Regions from separate parts of the Anoxybacillus sp. ST70 genome, predicted to be linked through region 1. Evidence: riboswitches for the same ligand, from Rfam matches in the RefSeq annotation. Region 1 holds a riboswitch; the other holds the start of a gene.
The links. Region 1 has a riboswitch for cyclic di-GMP ahead of K1I43_RS11190 (methyl-accepting chemotaxis protein). Riboswitches for the same ligand answer to the same signal wherever they lie in the genome.

Region 1 (11,089 bases):
ATTTATTTAAATTGACGAACAGTAAATAATGATTTCTAACTTTACTTACTCCTTCTCGCCACGATCCTTCTTTTACCCCTGCTTCAAATAAGAAAATTAAATCGTTTCTCGTATAGTTTTGATAAAGAGTAAGCTTTTCCCCTTTAGATAAAAATCTTTCAGGACGATACGTTCTCCTAAATTCAATAAGTCCGTAATCTATACGGTCTTTCATGTAATTGAAAAACTGTTGGTTTTCTGTTAACGCAAGAATGTCGTCATTCAATATAAATTGGCGCCCATTTCGTTGTCCAAACGCCCATTTTTGTTTTTTATACGGCAATGATAGGCGGTCCATCGATTGCATAATCATTTTTTCGTGTTTTTCTAATGGCACATCTACAGCAAATTTTTTCGAAAGTTGCTTTACGACATCTTCACAAGACACAACTTTTTGTAAAAAAGCTAATTGCAACACAGCAAAATCGTAGGGCCATTTGATCGGAAGTTGATTTTCTAGCCGTTCAACGCACTCACACATCAATGGGTGGTGTAAAATCATTTGGTCAAGCTCGTTTATATCATTCATTTTTTCTTTTGTTTTGACCCATGAACGATACTTATATATGAAAAACGTTAAGCTTGGCGATTGCTCGTAATATAAAAAATCTAATATTTCTGGTGAGCGCCCAAGCTCATTTTTAAATTGTTGATATAGCATTTTTAACATATCTGTCGAGTTCATTTTAATGGAGTCAATGCGATCTAAAATTTCTCTTTGTGTCACAGGATCTAAATCGACATATGCGCCGCCTGGTAGATCGGCAAATTCATGTGTAATTGCAACACGAAGAGAATCTTTATCAAACGCTTTGTCGTTCAGTTGTCCAGCTAGAGAGAGCGGAATCATAAACGATTTTTGATAATTTCCTACAAAGTCTAAAATCGTTACAAATTCTTTTCCGGTTACTTTTCTTAATCCCCTCCCTAATTGTTGAATAAATACGGTTGATGACTCGGTAGGTCTTAAAAATAATAAAAGATTTAGACTTGGGATATCAATTCCTTCGTTAAAAATATTTACGGTAAAGATTAGTTCAAGCGGATCGTTAGGATTTTCTAGTTTTTTAATGACCTGTTCGCGATATTCAACGCTATGTTCACCAGTTAAGTATGTTGTGCAATATCCGCGTTTATTAAATTGTTCGCTCATATATTTTGCATGTTCAATATTTACGCAAAACGCAAGCCCAATGATACGATCACCATCGTAACCATATGTACGAATCATTTCGATAATAAAATCTGTTCGTTCATTTGTTTTTAAAGCTTTCACAAGCGATGCTTCATCAAACATGCCATTTTTTAATGGAATTTGACTATAGTCTACTGTACGATCTGAAATGCCAAAGTAGTGAAATGGTGCGAGCAACTGTGCTTCTAACGCTTCTCGTAAGCGTATTTCATATACGACATTATGGTCACAAATCGCTAAAACGTCTCTTCCATCCATTCTTTCTGGTGTTGCTGTTAAGCCGAGTAAAAATTTTGGTTGGAAATAACGAATCACTTTTTGATATGTAGGTGCTTCGGCATGATGAAATTCATCGATAATGATATAGTCAAATTCATGTTGCTCAAAATGTTGCAACGTTTCATCTTTAGATAGCGATTGAACGGTGCTAAATAAATACGGTTTATGGAATTGTTTCACTGTCCCTGTAATTTTCCCGAATAGATGATCGTTACCTAGTACATGTTTGAACGTTTCAATTGCCTTGTCTAGCAATTCTTCACGATGAGCGATAAATAAAAGCTTTTTTGGATTATATGCTTTTACGTCAAAAGCTGCTAAATACGTTTTTCCAGTTCCAGTAGCAGCGATAATGACTCCTTTTGTATTACCACTTTTTCTTGTGTGTTCAAGGTTTTTTAATGCTTTTTTCTGCATATCATTCGGTTTCACACTTGATGTAACGATATATTCTTCTTTCGACTCAGCAGCTAAAGGTTTGTTTTCTTCTCTCATTGTTTGTTGTTTATATTTTTGAATGAAGGCGTGATCAAGAGAAATCGTATCTGTATGATCCCATATTTTCCCAAACATTTGCTTTGTATGCTCATAAATGGGTAAAAAGCTTGTATCCGGCAGCTTTACATTTAGCTCATGTCCGTTAATAAGGGCCGAGTGTGAAATGTTTGATGAGCCTATGATTACTGTATTTAATCCTGAACGTCGATGGAACATGTACGCTTTCGTATGAAAAGACTGTTGTTGCGTATCGATTATTTTTACTTGTACGTTAGAAAATTGCATTAGTTTTTCAAGCGCTTTTGGTTCTGTAATGCCTAGATAGGTCGATGTGATAATGCGTACAGGAATACGTTCTTTTTCAAGCATAAGTAATGGACGAATCAATAATTGTAGTCCTGACATCCGAATGAAGCTAACCATCAAATCAACGGAATCAGCTGTCAGCATTTCATATTTTAATGTTTTGAAAAAGTTTTTCATTGTATGTTTGTCATTATATAGTAAGTGTAATCTAGATAAGAAAAAGTCCTCTATAATTGGTATTTCTCGTTGTCCATATGTGTATGTAATCATAGAGAGCGGCAAAGAAAAAGAATCGTTGTTATTTGATACTAATGTAGAAATGTGTTGAGTTAATTGAATGATTTCATCAAAACGGTTTTCTTCAGCCAAAGTTTTTAACTTATGAGCGAGTTGTTTGGCGGAATGAAGAACGAGAACTTCAATATAATCTTTCGGTGATAGACGCTGTATAACGCTTGCATCAGGATATTGTTTAGCAAGAAGTTGTAGTTCCTCGAAAAAACTTTTATCCATAAATAAAACCACCTAACGAATGTTTTATAAAATTTTACCATGATATATGTAGATATTCCATTATTATGTTGAAAATGGAAGGGGAGTATTCTGCTTTTTAAAGCAGGAATGATGTTTGTGTCGTCGAGAAAAGTATATGATAAAGTTGAAAGGAGGGAAATATATTGAACGCCAACTGGAATTTTGACAATAGCTATGCTCGTTTACCCGAGCGATTTTTTACGAAAATACGTCCGACGCCTGTCAGTGATCCAGCGCTTGTTGTGCTTAATCGTTCGCTTGCGGATGAGCTTGGGTTATGTGCGGAGGCGTTAGCGGGCGAAGAAGGAGTGGCGGTGTTTGCAGGAAACAGTATTCCGGAAGGGGCCGAGCCGTTAGCGCAGGCGTATGCCGGGCATCAGTTTGGCCATTTTAATATGCTTGGCGATGGGCGCGCCATTTTACTTGGCGAGCATGTGACGCCAAACGGAGAGCGGGTTGATATTCAACTGAAAGGGTCGGGGCGGACGCCGTATTCGCGCGGGGGAGATGGACGTGCGGCGCTTGGACCGATGCTTCGTGAGTATATCATTAGCGAGGCGATGCATGCCCTTCGTATTCCGACGACAAGAAGTTTAGCGGTCGTGACGACAGGGGAAGTCGTCATCCGTGACAAGGAACTTCCAGGGGCGATTTTGACGCGTGTGGCAGCGAGCCATTTACGTGTTGGAACGTTTCAATATGCGGCGCGTTTTTTATCAAAAGAGGAGTTACAGGCGTTAGCGGATTATGCGATAAAGCGACATTATCCGAACGGTGAACATGCGCCAAACCGCTATCTTTTTTTCCTTGAAGAAGTGATGAAAAAGCAGGCGGCGCTTGTTGCGAAATGGCAATTAGTCGGATTTATTCATGGAGTGATGAACACGGATAATATGACGGTTAGCGGAGAAACGATTGATTATGGACCGTGTGCGTTTATGGACGTGTACGATCCGACGACAGTATTTAGTTCCATTGACACGCAAGGGCGGTATGCGTATGGAAATCAGCCGTACATTGCTGGGTGGAACATCGCCCGCTTTGCAGAAAGCCTTTTGCCGCTTTTACATGACGAAGAAGAAAAAGCAATCGAGCTTGCGCAAAAAGTAATCGCACAATTTCCAACGCTATATGAAACGTATTGGCTGCAAGGGATGCGCGCAAAACTTGGGCTTTGGACGGAAGAAGAGGAAGATAAAAAGCTTATCGGGGAGTTGCTGCATCTTATGTACACATATCGCGCCGATTATACGAATACGTTTCGCGCGTTGACGATAAATGAATGGGAGTTTTGCGAACAAGAGTTTCGCGACTGGCATACACGTTGGCAACAAAGAATGGCCCGTCAAGATATGACGAAAGATGAAGTGTACGAACGGATGCGACAACACAATCCGGCGATTATTCCGCGCAACTATCGCGTGGAAGAAGCGCTTGCGGCAGCGGCTGAGCATGGGGATGATACGGTCATGGAGCGACTACTTGACGTGTTGAAACATCCGTATGCGTACACGAAAGAACAAGAACAATATGCCAAGCCTCCAGCACCGTCTGACCGCCCGTATAAAACATTTTGTGGGACGTAGAAAAGCTCAAGGGTCACTTGAGCTTTTTAAAATCCTGCGAGATGTTTGGCATATGCGAGCGGATTGAAAAACGTTCGTTCAATTGTTTGACGATGACTAATATACAACATAGAAAACGTCCCTTTTCTTATTGGAAAGGGATGTTGTTACGTTGTAATATAAGGAAAGAAAGGGGGAGAAAGATTGTTTCCGTTTTTGCACGACAACGTATACATAAAGATAAAGCTTTCAAAAGGAACGGTTGTTTTTCGAGAAGGGGATATGTGTGAGCATGTCGCTTTTATCGTCTCTGGTGTCATTCGGGTTGCAAAAATAGGGGAGAATGGGAAGGAAGTAAATTTATATCGCGTTTGTCGTGGAGAGTCATGTGTATTGACTATTTCCAGTTTGTTGTCACATTCACCTTTTCCTGCGACGGCGATTGTGGAAGAAGATGTGGAAGCACTAATTGTCCCGAAACATACGTTTGCGAAGATGATGACAACAAATGTTGAACTACAAACGTTCGTTTATGACATGATGATGAATCGTTTTATGACGATGATGCAAATGATTGAGCACATCGTATTTGAAAAAATGGATAAGCGTTTAATCGAGTTTTTGCTTACACGATGCGACAACAGCAAGACAAACATGATCGAGATGACGCATGAACATATTGCTGTGGAACTTGGAACGGCACGCGAAGTCGTCAGCCGAATATTAAAGCAACTTGAGCGTGACGGATACGTTCAACTGGCGCGTGGAAAAGTAAAAATTGTAGACAAAGAAAGATTGTGTGACAAATTTGCAACAATGTGACTTTATCACAGAACGTTTCCTTTTTTTCTTCTATGATTAAAGAGAGATGAGAAGAGGGGAGGAAAAAAGATGAAAGCAAATGTTGGTTCCGTCGATCGTATGATTCGCTTCATATTAGGTATTGCACTATTAGGATTATTTTTTCTTGAGGGAAATATAAAATATGTCGGCATTTTAGGAATTGTTCTTATCGCTACGGCATTTATGAGATTTTGTCCACTTTACGTTCCGTTTCGGATTAATACGACGAAGAAATAGCTCTACTCATTTTAGTTGAAATTAAATAAGAAGGCGCCTTCAGGACGCCTTCCTTAATCTACTTTTAACACAACGCGACCGTTAATTTGTCCTTTTAACATACGATCGAATACATCGTTAATGTTTTCAAGCGGTTGAACTTCGACAATTGTTTTTACTTTTCCTTCTGCCGCAAATTGAAGCGCTTCTTGCAAGTCTTTACGCGTACCAACGATTGAACCGATAATTCTTACTCCATTTAAAACGGTATCAAAAATTGGTACAGGCATTTCTTCTGGCGGTAATCCGACAAGTACGCAAGCGCCGCCGCGACGAATTGCTTTATAGGCTGATTCGAATGCTGCTTTCGAAACAGCAGTGACGACAGCTGCATGCACGCCACCAACTTTTTCTTTCATCCATTGCGCGGCGTCTTCATGTTTTGGATTGACGACAAGATCAGCTCCCAACTGTTTAGCTAACTCAAGTTTTTCATCGCCTAAATCGACAGCAACGACGTTTAGCCCCATCGCCTTTGCATATTGAACAGCGACGTGTCCGAGGCCGCCAATACCGTAAATTGCTACCCACTCACCAGGTTTTGCACCTGTTACTTTTAAAGCTTTATATGTTGTTACGCCAGCGCAAAAGATTGGAGCAGCTTCTTCAAATGATAAGTTATCAGGAATTTTCACGACATAATCAGCTGCAGCACGACAATATTCAGCGTAACCACCGTCAACCGAATATCCAGCGTTTTGTTGATGCTCACATAATGTTTCTTGTCCGCTTAAGCAATAATCACAATGGCCGCAGGCGGAATAAAGCCAAGGGATACCGACGCGATCTCCGACTTTTAAGTGCGTCACCCCTGGTCCGACTTCTTCGATGACACCAACGCCTTCATGTCCAGGAATGAGCGGTAGTTTTGGCTTTACAGGCCAGTCGCCATGTGCGGCATGCAAGTCTGTATGACATACTCCACACGCTTTAATGCGCACTAGCACCTCTCCATATGAAATTGTTGGTTTTTCTACTTCTTTAATTTTTAATGGTTCTTTAAATTGTTCCACAACTGCAGCTTTCATAATTATAATCCTCCTTCTGAGTGAAAAGGGATTTTTTGGTCTATGCATATTTAATGTAACATGTATTAAATTTGTTAAAAATATCATAAACAAACTGTTCGAAAAAATGTAAAAGTTTTTTAGATAAAAAGGTAAATTTTTATTTGTTATCTTGACGAAGTAAAATGTTACCCTTTTGATCACAAATCACTACTTCCTTTTTCCTAGTTGTTGTGTTAAGATAAAAATGTCAAAAATTGAATAATCGGCAAACTACTCGAAAGGGTAGGGCGCAAAGCTATAGGGGCTACGTCTATTGTATAGATATGCCAGCCAGTTGCCCTTCTTATAAGGAAATGATAAGAAGGTTTTACTGTCGAACGATAGCTGCCTATGTATTTGTTTTTTAGGCAGCTTTTATTTTTATTAACATAGGAGGATGAAGACAGCATGAAGGTAACAGTCAGAAAAAAATTAGTGGCGACGTTTCTTTCGGTATTATTGTTGTTTATTGTTGTAAGTATGCTTACATATAATCGGCTAGAGACAATTGATCAACAATATTCAGAAGCGATGAACAAAGGATTTGAACGAATTACGCTCGTGACAAATATGCAAAATGCGATGTTACGCGAACAAATTGCTGTGCGGGGGTATTTAATTAATGGAAAGCCGGAAAGCTTAACCGCATTTGAGCAAGCAGCGAGCGAGTTTACAGATAACCAAGAGATGATTGCATCATTACAACTAGAAAATGAGGCAAAACAAGAGGTTGATCGTCTAGTAAAAGCAGAGCAAGAGTATCGCGACATTGCGAAACAAGCGATAGAGTTTAAAAAGCAAGGTCAAATGGATGAAATTTCACGGATTATGAAAGAGCGAGGAAATGCGATTACGGTTGAAGTGACAGAGGCAGGAGAACAAGCGCGTGCGACGCAAGTGAAGCATTTGCAGCAAATGAGTGAAACGTTGTCTGAACAAGCGAAAGACATGAAGTATACGACGCTTATTACAATCGGTATCTCTTTTCTTGTTAGTATGGCCTTAGCTTTATATATGAGCGAAAAAATTTCAAGACCTGTTCAACAAATTTCTGAACATGCCGAAAAAATTGCACACGGCGATTTGTCAGTTGATGATATTCATGTAGCAAATCGTGATGAAATTGGTAAATTAGCAAAATCGTTTAACCAAATGGTTCACAATTTAAAACAGCTTATTCAACAAGTAAGCACAGCGACTGAGCATGTGTCTGCTTCCGCCCAAGAGTTGATGGCAAGTGCTGAACAGGCAAGCGCAGCGACAGAAGAGGTGACGACAGCGATTCAAGAAGTAGCCCAAGGAGCAGAAATGCAAGGAAAACATGCGGAGGAGAGTTCGCAAGCGATCGGTGAAATGGCGGCAGGAATTGAGCGAATGGCTCAAACAGCAACCGTCGTGGCGAACTCCGCAACAGAAACGACAAAACAAGCTACTGTTGGCCAGCAATATTTACAACAAGTTGTGACGCAAATGAATACGATTAACGAATCAACAAACGAAACAAATGTAGTTATTAAAGAGTTAGATGAGAAGTCGGCCCAAATTGGAAAAATTGTTGACGTCATCGTCGGCATTGCTGAACAAACGAATTTATTAGCACTTAACGCAGCGATTGAAGCGGCACGTGCCGGAGAACACGGAAAAGGATTTGCGGTTGTGGCGGATGAAGTGCGTAAACTCGCAGAGCAATCTCGCGAATCGGCAAATCAAATTGCGCAATTAATTGAGATGATTCAACAAAACACCGGTTATGTTGTGCAAATTGTCGGCAAAGGAACGGAAGAAGTGAAACAAGGAACAAAATTAGTGGAGCAGACAGGAACGTTCTTTGGGCAAATTTTGCGTTCCATTGAACAAGTGAATGCACAAATCCAAGAACTATCAGCGATTTCAGAGCAAATGTCAGCAGGCGTTCATCAAGTGCATGCTTCAATGGATGAAGTATCGTCTATTGCGAAACGGTTTGTTGAACGGACGGCCGAAATTTCTGCTTCTTCTGAAGAGCAGCTTGCTTCAAGTGAAGAAGTGACATCTGCCGCTACATCTTTAGCTGAAATGGCGGAGCAATTACGCAATGCTGTCGCAACGTTTAAAGTATAAAGAAGTCTCTTGATTATAAGGGGAAGCGAGAGTATGTTATCGGTGACGATCTTTATATGTGGAGCGATATAGTTCCTCTTTGCTTTTTAATGAATACCATTGTCCAACGGAAAGCGACAAAATCATGAAAATTGCACCGATTGCAAAACCTATACGGTAATAACCGAGAAAAAATAGTAAGAAAGACATCACTAACGTTGTAATAAGTACGATAAGCAAAATGTTTTTTCCTTTTTCTTTTCCCATATCGTTTCTCCCTCTCTGTTTGTATTATAACAAGAATATGTCACTATTAAAATGCACATGTGGATCAACAAAGGTGTCCCGTCATGATGTTGGGACACCTTTCCTTTTACCGATGATTTTTTTCTTTTTGGCTTTGGCGAATGTTAGCTGCTTCAGCGCGTGCTTGTGCTTCTAAATCCTCATGATCGGCAAGTTCTGCAGAAAACTTGACATCATGTCCGTCTGGTTTGATCGGTTTTGGCACTTCCATCCCTCCTTATTGCTCATCTCACTAGTAGCATGTGATGAACAATGGAAAAAATGAATGGCGAATGTTGTTAATGACGAGCATGTTTGTCGGTAAATCCACCGGCTTGGTCTGCGCGTTTAAAATCGCGGGCGTATGTCACTTCTTGTGCGCTAGAGAGCGTACTTTTTGTTTTCTCACGTTTCTTTTTGTCAGACATATGTATCCCTCACTTTTATAAAAATGTCACGTTAACATTATGAACAGAAAAATAAAAAATTATCCAAATAAAAAAACCTGTTCGTGCAGAACAGGTTACGCTTCTTTTCTTTGTTGTTCATCGTCAAGTCTTTGTTGGCGCATCGCATACAACGTATAGTTGTCCTTTGAAATTTCATATAAGTTATATATATCTTCGCCTTGGTTTATTGCTTCCCATAATTGCTTTCTCGTTTCATTAGCAAGGGTGACATAAGGAAGTTTTTCAGCGGCTTTTGTGGAGCGGACGTTGACTTTGCGAATGCGCATGAAGATCGTGTTGATGGAACGTTCGTAAAACAGTTCATTAAAGAAGGCGTCTTTAGCTATTTGATTGTACCCTTTTCCATGATACGGCTTGCCAAGCCATGTGCCTAAAAAACCAGCGCCATCTTCAATGTCAAATAAGTTAATCGTTCCAATCGGATTGCCCCACTCATCTAAAATGGTGCGCGAAATGAGTTCACCGCGTTCTTCGGCTTCAATCGTTTGCTTCGTTATAAACAAAAACTCCTCGTATGAATATGCTTTATGGCGCACGAAAGGGAAGACGTCTGGGTGCACCATAAGCTCGTATAACGCTTGACAATCTTGTAGTTCGCGTTTTTTTAACATCGAATCTCCCTCCATTCACGAGGGCAGTCGACCATAGGGAACGAGCCACCCTCGAAATTTTTTAATTTATGCAAATCAAAAAATTTCGGGGTGGGAATCGAACCCACTAGAACCAGCGCATGGCTGGTGGCGCACCATTTGCCTTCCCTTACTGTCGCATCGATATATAGTTTTGAACGTATATTTCGCATATAACCTTTTATATCATACTTGAAACGGTGTAAAAAATAAATAGTTTTTTTATTAATTTTTTTTGTATATTATTTCCCCATTAATCATTGTAAATATAGGGGTTGCAATATAATGAAACGGATGATAATTCCAAACGACAATATCGGCATCTTTTCCAACCTCTAAACTGCCGACACGGTCGTCTACTCCTAAATTACGTGCTGGTAAAATTGTAATTCCTTCGAGCGCTTTTTGTTCATCAAGTCCTTCACGAACAGCAATTGCAGCACAAATGTGTAAATATTGAATTGGCGTGTACGGGTGGTCTGTAGTAATAGAGACGTGAACACCTGCATCACATAAAATTTTGTACGTTTTCCAACTTTTATTTTTAAGTTCTACTTTGGATCGGCGTGTCAATGTTGGTCCGACGGAAACTTGCAAGTTTCGTCCTTGTAGCTCCTCAGCGATTAAATGTCCTTCTGTACAATGTTCGATCCGTAAATCAAGCCCAAACTCATCCGCTAGGCGAATAGCGGACAAAATATCATCGGCGCGATGGGCGTGAACACGAATCGGAATTTCACGATTTAATGCTTGAATGATCGGGATTGTGCGAAAATCGTGCGGCCAATCGCTATATTTTGCGTTGTAAAACGTTTCGCGAAGCATTCCCATAATGCCCATGCGCGTGAGCGACTCTTTATTCCCTTGACTATGCATTCGTTTCGGATTTTCACCGAGTGCGATTTTTAACCCAGCTGGCTGTTTAATAATCATGTTTTCGACGTTTTTCCCATACGTCTTAATGACTGCCGTCGTTCCCCCGATGACATTCGCGCTTCCAGGCATAATATGAACCGTCGTAATGCCGTGTTCGATCGCATCT
Region 2 (11,089 bases), on a different contig from region 1:
CTCATAAGTCCCTTGAAATACTGGTTTAACCTCAATATCTTTTTGTGAGGCGTTGAAATCATTCACAATTTCATTTAACGCTTTTTCTAAATCTCCGCTCATCGCATGCCAAAAAATCACTTCTGTTTTTGGTGATGATTTTTCCTCTTTCGCTTTCGATGTAGTCTCTTCATTACGATCATTACATCCTACGAGAGTCGATGCTAACACAAATGCATAGATCCATTTCTTCATAATCTTTTTTCCCCCTGACTATTTAATTGATCCTTGCATCAAACCTTGTTGCAATTGCTTTTGCCCGACAAACAATAAAAGCAAGGTTGGTAAAATAGCGATTATTACAGCAGCCATCACCACCCCCCATTCAGTTGCCATTTCTTGTGTTTGCATTTGTTTTAAGCCAATTTGAACCGTTCGTACACGTTCGTCATTCGTCACAAGAAGCGGCCATAAATACATGTTCCATGTTGTCAAAAAGCTATAAATGCTTAATGTAGCTAAACTTGTTTTTGAAAGAGGCAAAACAATATACCAGAAAAAACGAAAATGTTTTATTCCCGATACTTGTGCAGCTTCATACAACTCAAACGGAATCGTTTTAAAATGCTGGCGCAACAAAAATATACCAAAAGCTAAAGCGAAAAACGGAATCGTTAAACCAAAGTAATTATTTGTCCATCCTAAAGCTTGCACGGTTAAATAATTTGGAATAACCGTTGCCTCCCATGGGATAAGCATTGTTGTAATTGTTAAAGAAAATAATATATTTCTAAATGGAAAACGTAGGAAAACGAAAGCATATGCTGCTAAACTAGATACAGCTAGCTGTCCTATCATCACAATGAATGAAACAAAAAAACTATTCCATAAATATCTCGCCAGTGGAACTTTTTCAAATGCAGCCATATAATTTCGAAGAGACCAATCACTTGGCCACCACTTTCCTTGTAAAAGTTCAGCACCGCTTAAAAAGCTAATAAGAAATGCATACGCAATCGGAAACATCAAAATAATGGAACTCATAACTAACACCGCATATAAGATCATTTTTTTTAGAAGGCTCATTGGTAATGCACCTTCCTCTCAACAAGTACAAATTGTAAAAATGTCACTATTAATACGATCAAAAATAATATAACTGCTTGAGCACTTGCGAATCCAAAATTATAGTTAATGAACGCTTCACGGTAAATGGAGTAAACAAGTACAGTTGTTGTATTCATAGGTCCACCCTTTGTCAAAATGTCAATTTGACCGAATGTTTGAAAGGCATGGATAAGCGAAACGGTGACAATAAAAAACAAAGTCGGTGACAATAACGGAATCGTAATACGCCACAACTGATACATGCGACTCAATCCTAGAACTTTTGCACTTTCATATAATGTGATATCAATGTTTTGTAAACCTCCAAGTAAAATTAAAAAAGAAAACCCAATGTTCATCCACACTGTTGCAATGGCAACAGCAGCTAAAGCTGTATCAGGATTTAATAACCATTGATACTCTCTCCAACCGAACGCCAAAATAAGTCTGTTAATGATTCCTACTGCAGGATTGTACATAAACATCCAGATAACAGAAGAAGCAGCAACACTCATTCCTAGCGTTGAAGAAAAGATAGTGCGAAAAATCTGTATTCCTCGCAGTTTTTCATTTGCTAAAAGGGCTAAGCCAAAAGAGATAACGACCGTCGTCGGCACCGTGTATAAAACAAACAAAAATGTTGCTTTCAGACTCTCCTTAAAGTTCCGATCTTCCAGTAAATAAAGAAAATGTTCTAATCCTATATATGTCGTTGGAGTACCTTGAAAATCAGTCATATAAAAACTTAAATACCCTGTACGAACCATTGGATAAAAAACGAAAACAGAAAATAAGAGAAACGAAGGAAATATATATAAAATCCCTTCAATTGTTCGTTTTATCGTATACAGCATGCTCCTCTCCCTCTTTCGCTATTCTTTTTCCTTCTTCATCAAAAAATAGAACATGTTCGTCATTAATTGAAATGCGTACTTGTTGCCCTATTTCTATCGAATGTTGTCCTTGCCAACGTGCAATCCACTCATCTTGTTCTGTCAGTTTCAATGTAACAAGCGTTTCTGTACCTAACCGTTCCACATGTGTTACCGCTAACCATACGTGTGGTTCATTTTCATGTGCTAGTCGAATATGTTCTGGTCGAACTGCGATTGTTCCATATTTATTGTCCGCTTGCACATGATGAGCCACTTTTACAATCCATTCTTGTTGTAGCAGAAATAAGTCGTTTAACTTATGTACTCTAGCCATATTTATTGGCGGCGAACCAATAAACGAAGCAACAAATGTATTGTTCGGATTGTTATATACATATAAAGGATCACCAATTTGTTGAATTTTTCCTTCATGTAATATCATCATTCGGTCTGCCATCGTCATCGCTTCTACTTGGTCGTGTGTTACATAGATGATTGTCATACCAAGTTGACGTTGTAGCTGACGAATATATGAACGCATATGCGTACGCAACTTTGCATCTAAGTTCGAGAGCGGCTCATCCATTAAACAAATCGGTTTTTGAGAAACGATAGCTCGTGCCAATGCCACACGCTGCCTTTGCCCCCCGGACAGATGTCTCGGTTTTTTGTTAAGACAATGAGTCAGATCAAGTAACTCTGCGACTTCGCTACAACGTTTTCTTTTTTCCACTTTTGATATTTTAGACTTGTATAATCCTAGCAATATGTTATCTTGAACTGTTAAATGAGGATATAATGCATAGTTTTGAAATACCATAGATAAATGACGCTCACTTGGTTCCACATTATTCATTTCTCTCCCTGCTATTTTCAGCTGCCCACTCGTAATCGATTCTAATCCTGCGATCATTCGAAGTAACGTACTTTTCCCACAACCAGAAGGGCCTACTAGCACAAAAAACTCTCCTTCTTTCACTTGAACGCTTATGTCCTTGATAACAAATGTTTTCCCGTCATATGTCTTACTAATATGAACAAATTCTATCATTGTAACCCCTCCGTCTCAGCAATTTTCCATAATAATGGATTTCCTGTGGATACCGCTTGTGCTCCCTTTTTTAAAGCTTGAATCATTTGATCTCGATTTTGAATTAATCCTCCAGTAATAATTGGTATATTGACCTGTTGTACTAATCGCTCAATCATATCAGGTACAATTCCAGGCATCACCTCAAGCGCATCAGGTGCAACTTGTTGAACAACCTGCAATCCAGTTTCCACCGCGTCTGTATCTACTAAAAATAAACGTTGGATTGTCCATAACTTCTCCTTTTTTGCTAACTGAATCAGCGTACTTTTTGTAGAAACAATACCGTGTGGTTGAACAAATTTTGCTAAAAATTGAAGCCCTTCTTTGTCATAACTAATACCTGGAATCTTCTCAACATGCACAAATACATAACGATCATGTGCTTTTAACAGTTCAACATACCTTTTTATAACGCTAATCGTACCAGTCTGTAACAGTGCTGTTTTCCAGTTCGTTTTTAAAAATAGTTCGATATGTTTCGGATGTTTAATTGTCGCAATAAACTTTTCTTGTAAAAACATTCTCTCCCTCCAAACAAAAAGAAACCGAAAACAACGTAGAATAACTGTACATCTACAATGTTGTTACGGTTTCTCCTTTTCTCCACCTCTTTTATTCATTTTTCTAATTTTTATTCTAATCTCTTTTTTTTAATTGATTGTCATTTCTGTGTAAATATTTTGTAAATTATAAAAACAAATCGGCTCCCAAACGGGAAGACGATTTGTTTAGTCATGAAAGTTTGTTCCATCTGTCACTTCTTTTACAATACCTGCGCGAATAACAAAATCACCAAAGTGTTCACCATCAAATCGCTCTTTCGCGTACCGAGAAAGGAGCGTACGAAGTTCAGATAAAATTTCTTTTTCTCCGATATTTTCCCGATACAATTTACCGAGACGGCTACCGTCAAATGCAGCCCCAAGATACATATTATATTTGCCGACAGATTTACCGATAAATGCAATTTCCCCAAGGACATGACGGGCACAGCCATTCGGACAGCCGGTCATGCGAATCGTTATTTCCTCGTCACGAAGCCCGTTTTCCTCAACAATTTCCTCAATTTTATCAATGAGTGTCGGCAAATATCTCTCTGCTTCTGCCATCGCTAATCCACACGTTGGCAAAGCCACACAGGCTAGCGAGTTACGACGAAGGGCACTATAATGTTTCCCATCTGTTAATTTATATTGCTTAATAAGCGCATCAATTTCTTCTTTTTTCTCACTTGGCACATTGGCGATGACTAAGTTTTGGTTAGCGGTAAGACGGAAATCACCTGTATGCACTTTTGCAATTTCCCGCAAGCCTGTCATCAGTGGATAATCATCTGTATCTTTCACCCGTCCGCCCTCGACAAATAACGTAAAATGCCACGTTCCGTTCACACCTTCAACCCAACCGTAGCGGTCGCCATTATGCTCGAAATAGTAAGGGCGCGCTTCTTCTAAATTCCATCCAAGCCGACGTTCTAGTTCTGCTTTTACTGCATCCAAACCAAGCCGATCAATCGTATATTTAAAACGAGCATGTTTACGTACGGAGCGATTGCCGTAATCACGCTGAATGGTAACGACTTTTTCTGCCACATCAATCACTTGTTCTGGTTTACAAAAACCGATCACTTTTGCGAGCTGCGGATATGTCGTGCGATCACCGTGCGTCATTCCCATGCCGCCACCGATCGCTACATTAAATCCCGTCAGCTTTCCGTGTTCAACAATCGCAATAAATCCAAGGTCTTGTGAAAACACGTCGACATCGTTTGACGGTGGAACAGCGATACCAATTTTAAATTTTCGTGGCAAGTAAAGCGGCCCATAAATTGGTTCTTGTTCTACCTCCGGTGTTCCAGCTACTTTTTCTTCATCTAACCAAATTTCGTAATACGCCCTTGTTTGTGGTAATAAATAATCGCTTAATCTTTTCGCCCATTCATACACTTCTGCATGCACTTCCGATTGGTAAGGATTCGGATTGCACATGACGTTTCGGTTGACGTCACCGCATGCCGCTAACGTCGTAAGCAGTGCCTCGTTAATGGCTTGGAGCGTTTTTTTCATATTCCATTTCAATACGCCGTGAAACTGAAATGCTTGTCGTGTCGTAAGTTTCAACGTCCCGTTCGCATACGTCCTCGCCAATTCGTCCATCGCAAGCCACTGCTCTGGTGTTGCTACGCCACCTGGGGTACGAACACGAATCATAAATTGATACGCTGGCTCTAATTTTTGTTTTTGCCGCTCGGCTCGCAAATCACGATCATCTTGCAAATAGCTACCATGAAATTTCATCAATCGGTTATCATCTTCTGGAATGCCGGCAGTGATGCGATCTTCCATCGTTTCTTTCAACGTTCCGCGCAAATAGTTGCTTTCTCGTTTAATGCGCTCAACGTCGCTTGGTGGTCCATCCGGCGGTGTTAATACAAACTTTTCCACAATCATCCCCCCTAATATACGTCACGTTGGTAACGTTTTTGTTTTTGCATGTCCGCCACATACGCTTCCGCTCGTTCACTCGTCATCTTTCCTTCTTTCGCAATAATCTGGATAAGCGTCTCATGAACGTCTCGTGCCATGCGTTGTTTGTCGCCACAAACATAAACGGCTGCTCCTTCTTCTAACCATCGGAACAGTTCTTTGCTTTGTTCCATCATTCGGTGTTGCACGTATACTTTTTCTTTCGTATCGCGTGAAAAGGCAACATCCATCTTCGTCAACACACCGTTTTTTAGCCACGTTTGCCATTCCTTTTGATAAAGAAAATCGGTCACGAAATGTTGGTCACCAAAAAACAACCATGATTTCCCTTTCGCGCCAATCGCCTCACGCTCTTGCATAAAAGCGCGGAACGGCGCCACTCCCGTACCTGGTCCAATCATAATAATTGGCGTATGTGTATCTTTCGGGAGTTTAAAATTCGGATTTTGATGAACGAACACAGGAAGTTTATCGCCAATGTGTAGACGTTCAGCACAAAACGTTGAACAAACTCCTTTTCGCAAACGCCCATGTGCTTCGTAACGAACCGCTCCAACAGTCATATGCACTTCATCCGGATAAGCTAGTAAGCTACTTGCAATTGAATAAAAGCGCGGTTGCAACTTTCGTAATGAAGAGACAAATTGCTGTGGTGTCATCTCCCACGGGCCGAAATCGCGAAGGACATCCAATACATCGCGCCCTTTCATATAGTCTTTTCGCTTCGCTTCTTGTTCCTCAGAAAGAAGCGCATGAAACTCGCGATTTTTCGAAAATTCAGCTAATTTTTGTAACAACGGCTCTGTCAGTACGGTAATTTCTAAACGGGATAGCAACGCTTCTCGTAATGGTTCGTCATTTTCTTCTACAGAAACTAATGTTTCTGAACTCCATTTCATTTCTGCTATCATCCAATCAACTAACTCTGGATCGTTTTTTGGAAAAACGCCGAGCGCATCGCCTGGTTCAAACACAAGCCCAGAACCTTCTAGCGATAATTCGATATGGCGTGTTTCTTTGTTTGAGCCGCGTCCATTTAAATTGATATTTTCTAATACTTCCGCTTGAAACGGATGTTTTCGTGAATAAATAGTCGTTGGCTTCGCTTGTGCAGATGAAGTTGTTGCTACGGAAATGGCTCCTTGCTTATCTAACTCACCAAGCACTCCCTCTAGCCATTTCGCTGCTTTTTCTTCATAATCGACGTCACAATCGACGCGTTCGTATAACCGCTTTCCGCCTAGCTCTTCTAGCCGTTTATCAAAATCTTTTCCCGTTTTACAAAAATGTTCATACGACGTATCGCCAAGCGCCAATACAGAGAAACGAAGATGATCGAGTTTTGGCGCGCGCTTGCTATGAAGAAATTCGTAAAATGACAAGGCGTTATCTGGTGGTTCCCCTTCTCCGTATGTGCTAACAACAAGGAGCAACGTATTTATTTTTTTCAACTCGTTTGGCTTAAAATCAAGCATCGAGGAAACGGTGACATGAAACCCGCGATGTTTGAGCGTTTCTCCTACTTTTTCCGCTAGTTTTTGCGCGTTTCCTGTTTGCGACCCGTAAAGAACGGTCACTTCCTTCGTTGCAGATGCTTCTTGTTGAAGCGCTCCGACCGACTCGGTTGCAGCTAAATACCCACTTAGCCAAAGTTTTTGTGCGGAATTTAACGTTGGCCAAAGCCGATTGAGGAGCTCGACTTGTTCTTCATTAAATGGACTATTTGTCACTTGAAATGGCAACATGTTTCACCTCTCATTTTTCTACTATTCCTATAAATCAAGTATGTTTTATTTGACTTTACCTTAAAAAATAAAATTAGTAAAATAAATATAAATTATCAGAACTATTTATTTTTTTAATAACTAAGGAGCGAACGATATGTACGAACAATTAAAAACATTTATTACATTAGCTGAAGTGAAAAATTTCACAAAAACAGCAGAAATTCTTCATTTATCTCAACCAAGTGTAAGTTTGCACATTAAAAATTTAGAAAAAGAGTTTCAAACAAAACTATTTATTCGTTCACCAAAAGAGCTACAAATGACGCCAACGGGAGAATTGCTTTATGATCGAGCAAAAAAAATGATCACGTTATACGAACAAACGAAACAAGATATTTTGGAACATCACGACTGTGTGAAAGGAACATTAAAAATTGGGGCTAGTTTTACGATCGGAGAATACGTGCTACCTACTTTTTTATGCGCCTTACAAAACGATTATCCAGAATTACAATTGGAAGTGATCATCGGCAATACAAAAGAAATTGTAGAGCTCGTTCGTACGTATCAAACACATATCGGTTTAATTGAAGGTCAAACAAATGAAAAAGAGCTTGTGGTGTACCCATTTATGCAAGATGAGCTAGTCATCGTTGCGTCTAACGATCATCCTCTCGCTCACAAACAGGAAGTATCGATAAACGATTTACAAAACCAACTATGGATTACACGCGAATTAGGGTCTGGCACACGTGAATATTTTAACCATTTTATTCGTTCAAATGGGCTAAAAGTAAAATCACTGATAATTATTAGCAGCAATCAAGGAATAAAAGAAACGTTAATGCACGGAAACGGTTTAGCCCTCCTTTCACGTCATGTCATTGAACAGGAGTTGAATCATAAAAACTTATCGATTGTTTACGTTAAACATTCTCCTTTTTATCGAACATTTTCTTATCTTTATTCGCCGACAATGAAAAACAACAAACTTGTACACTTACTGATTGATTTACTCCAACAAAAAAGGATGTGACAAACAAGTTGCTTTGTCACATCCCCATCACTTAATGCTCCTCTAGCTGTGAAATCGGAACGCGCTGTTGTTTTTCTGGGTTGTTTAAAAAATGAATCGTTGCCATTTCCGTTTGTACATCGACATGTTCAATATACACGGCTTTTCCGTTATACGTTACATTTTTCATATCGGGTGACTGAGCAATTTGTTGCGCACGTGTGATGTTCATTCGCTTCCCTCCTTTCGAACGATTATTATCATTTGTGTTTCACGCGAAAATATGCAAAAAAAGAGCGCCAACAGGCACCCTTATAACAGTTCAAGCAACTTCTTTTTATTTTGTTGTACGTTTTCTTCTAACGCCTTTACTTTTTCTTTCAACGCTTGTACGTTGACATCATTCTTAGATACTTTCTTTTCTAACGCACGAATTTCATTTTTTACTGCTTTTAATTGATTAGAAGCAGCAATAAGCTTCCCAAACCATTGATCTAACTCTTCTTGTTTTTCCGCTTCGTCGTCTTTATCCGATTGCACGACAGGTGATTGTTCAGTCGTAGTCACAGTAGCGCTATCTTGTTCATTGACTACTTGTGTCATTTCCTCTGTTGTTTGTTCACTTTGTGGTTGTGCTGGTTGTTCAGCTAGTTGTTCAGTTGGTTGTTCTTTCGGCGTGCTAAACGTTTCAAGTGCTATTGTCACCTCGTTTACACGCTCTTCAATCTTGCTTAACTTTTTATTTAGCTCTGCCAATTTGTTTTTTAACATTTGTTGTTCTTTTTTCTTTTTCGCTAATTCTTGTTTTTTCTTCGCCTCTTCTTTTTTCTGTTTAGCTAACTCTTGTTTTTTCTTCGCTTCTTCCTTTTTCACGACAAGCTGACTTTTCTGTACATGTTTTGCTCCATCATGCTTCGCTGCAAAAGTTGGAGAAGCAACGAGCATCGATGCTAGTAAAATTGGTAATCCTTTTTTAAACATTACCATTTCCTCCATATTCATATGTATATTTTTTTGGTAATGGCAGCTGGCTGGCATAGGTATCCCGTTAGCCCCTATAGCTTTGCGACGCTAAGTTTCCTTAGCTGTGCCTTTACTTCTTATTATACTTCGCTCATTTTCATAGGCATGAATCAAAAGTTCTTATTTTTCTTATAAACATATGTGAAAATAAAGGAAGAAAAGGGCGAATAAAGAAGTAGTTATGGTAGATAAAAAGGAGGGATGCGAGATGTTAGAAAAATGGTTGAAAGAGTCTTCGTATACCGTCGTATTTACTGGAGCAGGAATGTCTACAGAAAGCGGGCTTCCCGATTTTCGTTCGGCAAAATCAGGGCTTTGGCGCACGAAAAATCCACAACAATTAGCAAGTACGTATGCGATGCAACATAACCGAGACGAGTTTATTGCATTTTATCAATATCGTATTCGTACGTTGCTTAAATGTAAGCCACATGTCGGGCATATGATTTTGGCCGATTGGCAAAAGCGGGGGCTTCTTCATCAAATCATCACGCAAAATGTCGACGGCTTTCACCAACAAGCAGGCAGTACAAATGTCATTGAATTACACGGAACGTTGCAAACGGTGCATTGCTCGCGTTGCAGGCAAACATACGACGCAAAACAGTATGTAGAGGAACAGTTTACGTGCACATGCGGCGGCTTTTTGCGCCCTTCCGTTGTTTTATTCGGGGAATCGTTACCGTATGATGCGTTTGAACAAGCATGGACAGCAGCCGAACGAGCAGACTTATGGATTGTGCTCGGCTCTTCTTTACAAGTGTCACCAGCTAACGAACTTCCTGTCATCGCAAAACGAAGCGGGGCCAAATTAGTGATTGTGAACATGGAACCGACACCGTTAGATGATTGGGCGGATTTGCTTATACATGGTCGCAAAATTGGAGAAGTGTTGCAGGAAATAACGGAGAAGTTATAGGAAAACCAAAATAACTCATTGTATGCCGTTTTTTCCTAATGATCGAATGCATATATACAATGACGAGAGAGAGAGAGAAGAATGATCGAAAGAAAACAGAAAACCAAAATCTATTTACCCGTTCGTTACTCGTAAAACGTTACATCGTTACTCGTTCTCCGTTCTCCGTTCGCATCCCGCTCTTAGACTAAAAAGGACTTTGAAGAATGGTGATCATTTCCTCATCTCTCTCGTTGGTGCCTAAGCACCCATAAGGGCACTTTGCAAAATGCCCTTAAAGCTGCTTATGCCTCTAAATATTTGCTCGCAAGCGAAACGTCTATTTCCACAGTATAGTTGACTTTATCAATGCGACTAGACAGCACTTCGACTTGGCGTGCCAACATTTCTGCGGCTTGTTTATATTCGCTCGGATTAAATAATGCAATAGTTTCCATCACCACATTTCCACCATAATACTCGCGTGGTTTTGTGTCTCCTAGTCGCTTATACAAATGAACTCGACTCCGCAACATTTTCGCTGTTTCAATCGCGCGAATAAGAGAAATACGTTCCCCTTTCCATTCGACAGTCTGTTGCATATTCGTTTCGTTGATCAGTTCTTGTAGTACAAGCACATCTTTCTGTATTTCGGCCATCTCTGTAAGTACTTGCTCGACCGTCCGTTCTGGCGGTGTATACATCTCCCCTTTTGGAACGGTAACCGTGTGAGTCGTCAACAACTCCGCTTGCAGCTCGTCTACTCGCCTTTTTAAAAACGAAAGGAGATTAATTGATTGCGCTAACGTAATTTTCATTTACTCAGCCTCCACCTTTACTCATCGACTGCATAATTATAATGATGAGGAAGAAAAAAGTAAACTTT

Region 2: linked by a shared signal. The riboswitch ahead of K1I43_RS08065 (GumC domain-containing protein) and the one ahead of K1I43_RS11190 (methyl-accepting chemotaxis protein) in region 1 are both predicted to bind cyclic di-GMP.

The regions. Positions count from the first base shown of each region.
Region 1 covers NZ_JAHZOF010000008.1:27,643-38,731, reverse strand. The annotation lists gene K1I43_RS11215 (DUF3427 domain-containing protein) at 1-2,830, opposite strand, end outside; gene K1I43_RS11210 (protein adenylyltransferase SelO) at 2,995-4,437, shown strand; gene K1I43_RS11205 (Crp/Fnr family transcriptional regulator) at 4,621-5,238, shown strand; gene K1I43_RS11200 (YgaP family membrane protein) at 5,308-5,496, shown strand; gene adhP (alcohol dehydrogenase AdhP) at 5,550-6,563, opposite strand; cyclic di-GMP riboswitch class I at 6,800-6,887, shown strand; gene K1I43_RS11190 (methyl-accepting chemotaxis protein) at 6,993-8,684, shown strand; gene K1I43_RS11185 (hypothetical protein) at 8,721-8,930, opposite strand; partial or broken gene K1I43_RS11180 (YfhD family protein) at 9,037-9,177, opposite strand; gene K1I43_RS11175 (YfhE family protein) at 9,248-9,376, opposite strand; gene K1I43_RS11170 (GNAT family N-acetyltransferase) at 9,472-10,029, opposite strand; gene K1I43_RS11165 (amidohydrolase) at 10,273-11,089, opposite strand, start outside.
Region 2 covers NZ_JAHZOF010000004.1:193,870-204,958, forward strand. The annotation lists gene K1I43_RS08020 (ABC transporter substrate-binding protein) at 1-234, opposite strand, end outside; gene K1I43_RS08025 (carbohydrate ABC transporter permease) at 253-1,065, opposite strand; gene K1I43_RS08030 (carbohydrate ABC transporter permease) at 1,062-1,940, opposite strand; gene K1I43_RS08035 (ABC transporter ATP-binding protein) at 1,912-3,012, opposite strand; gene K1I43_RS08040 (glycerol-3-phosphate responsive antiterminator) at 3,009-3,575, opposite strand; gene cysI (assimilatory sulfite reductase (NADPH) hemoprotein subunit) at 3,783-5,504, opposite strand; gene K1I43_RS08050 (assimilatory sulfite reductase (NADPH) flavoprotein subunit) at 5,510-7,285, opposite strand; gene K1I43_RS08055 (LysR family transcriptional regulator) at 7,422-8,303, shown strand; gene K1I43_RS08060 (small acid-soluble spore protein H) at 8,335-8,514, opposite strand; gene K1I43_RS08065 (GumC domain-containing protein) at 8,595-9,263, opposite strand; cyclic di-GMP riboswitch class I at 9,302-9,384, opposite strand; gene K1I43_RS08070 (NAD-dependent deacylase) at 9,514-10,224, shown strand; gene K1I43_RS08075 (DIP1984 family protein) at 10,509-11,021, opposite strand.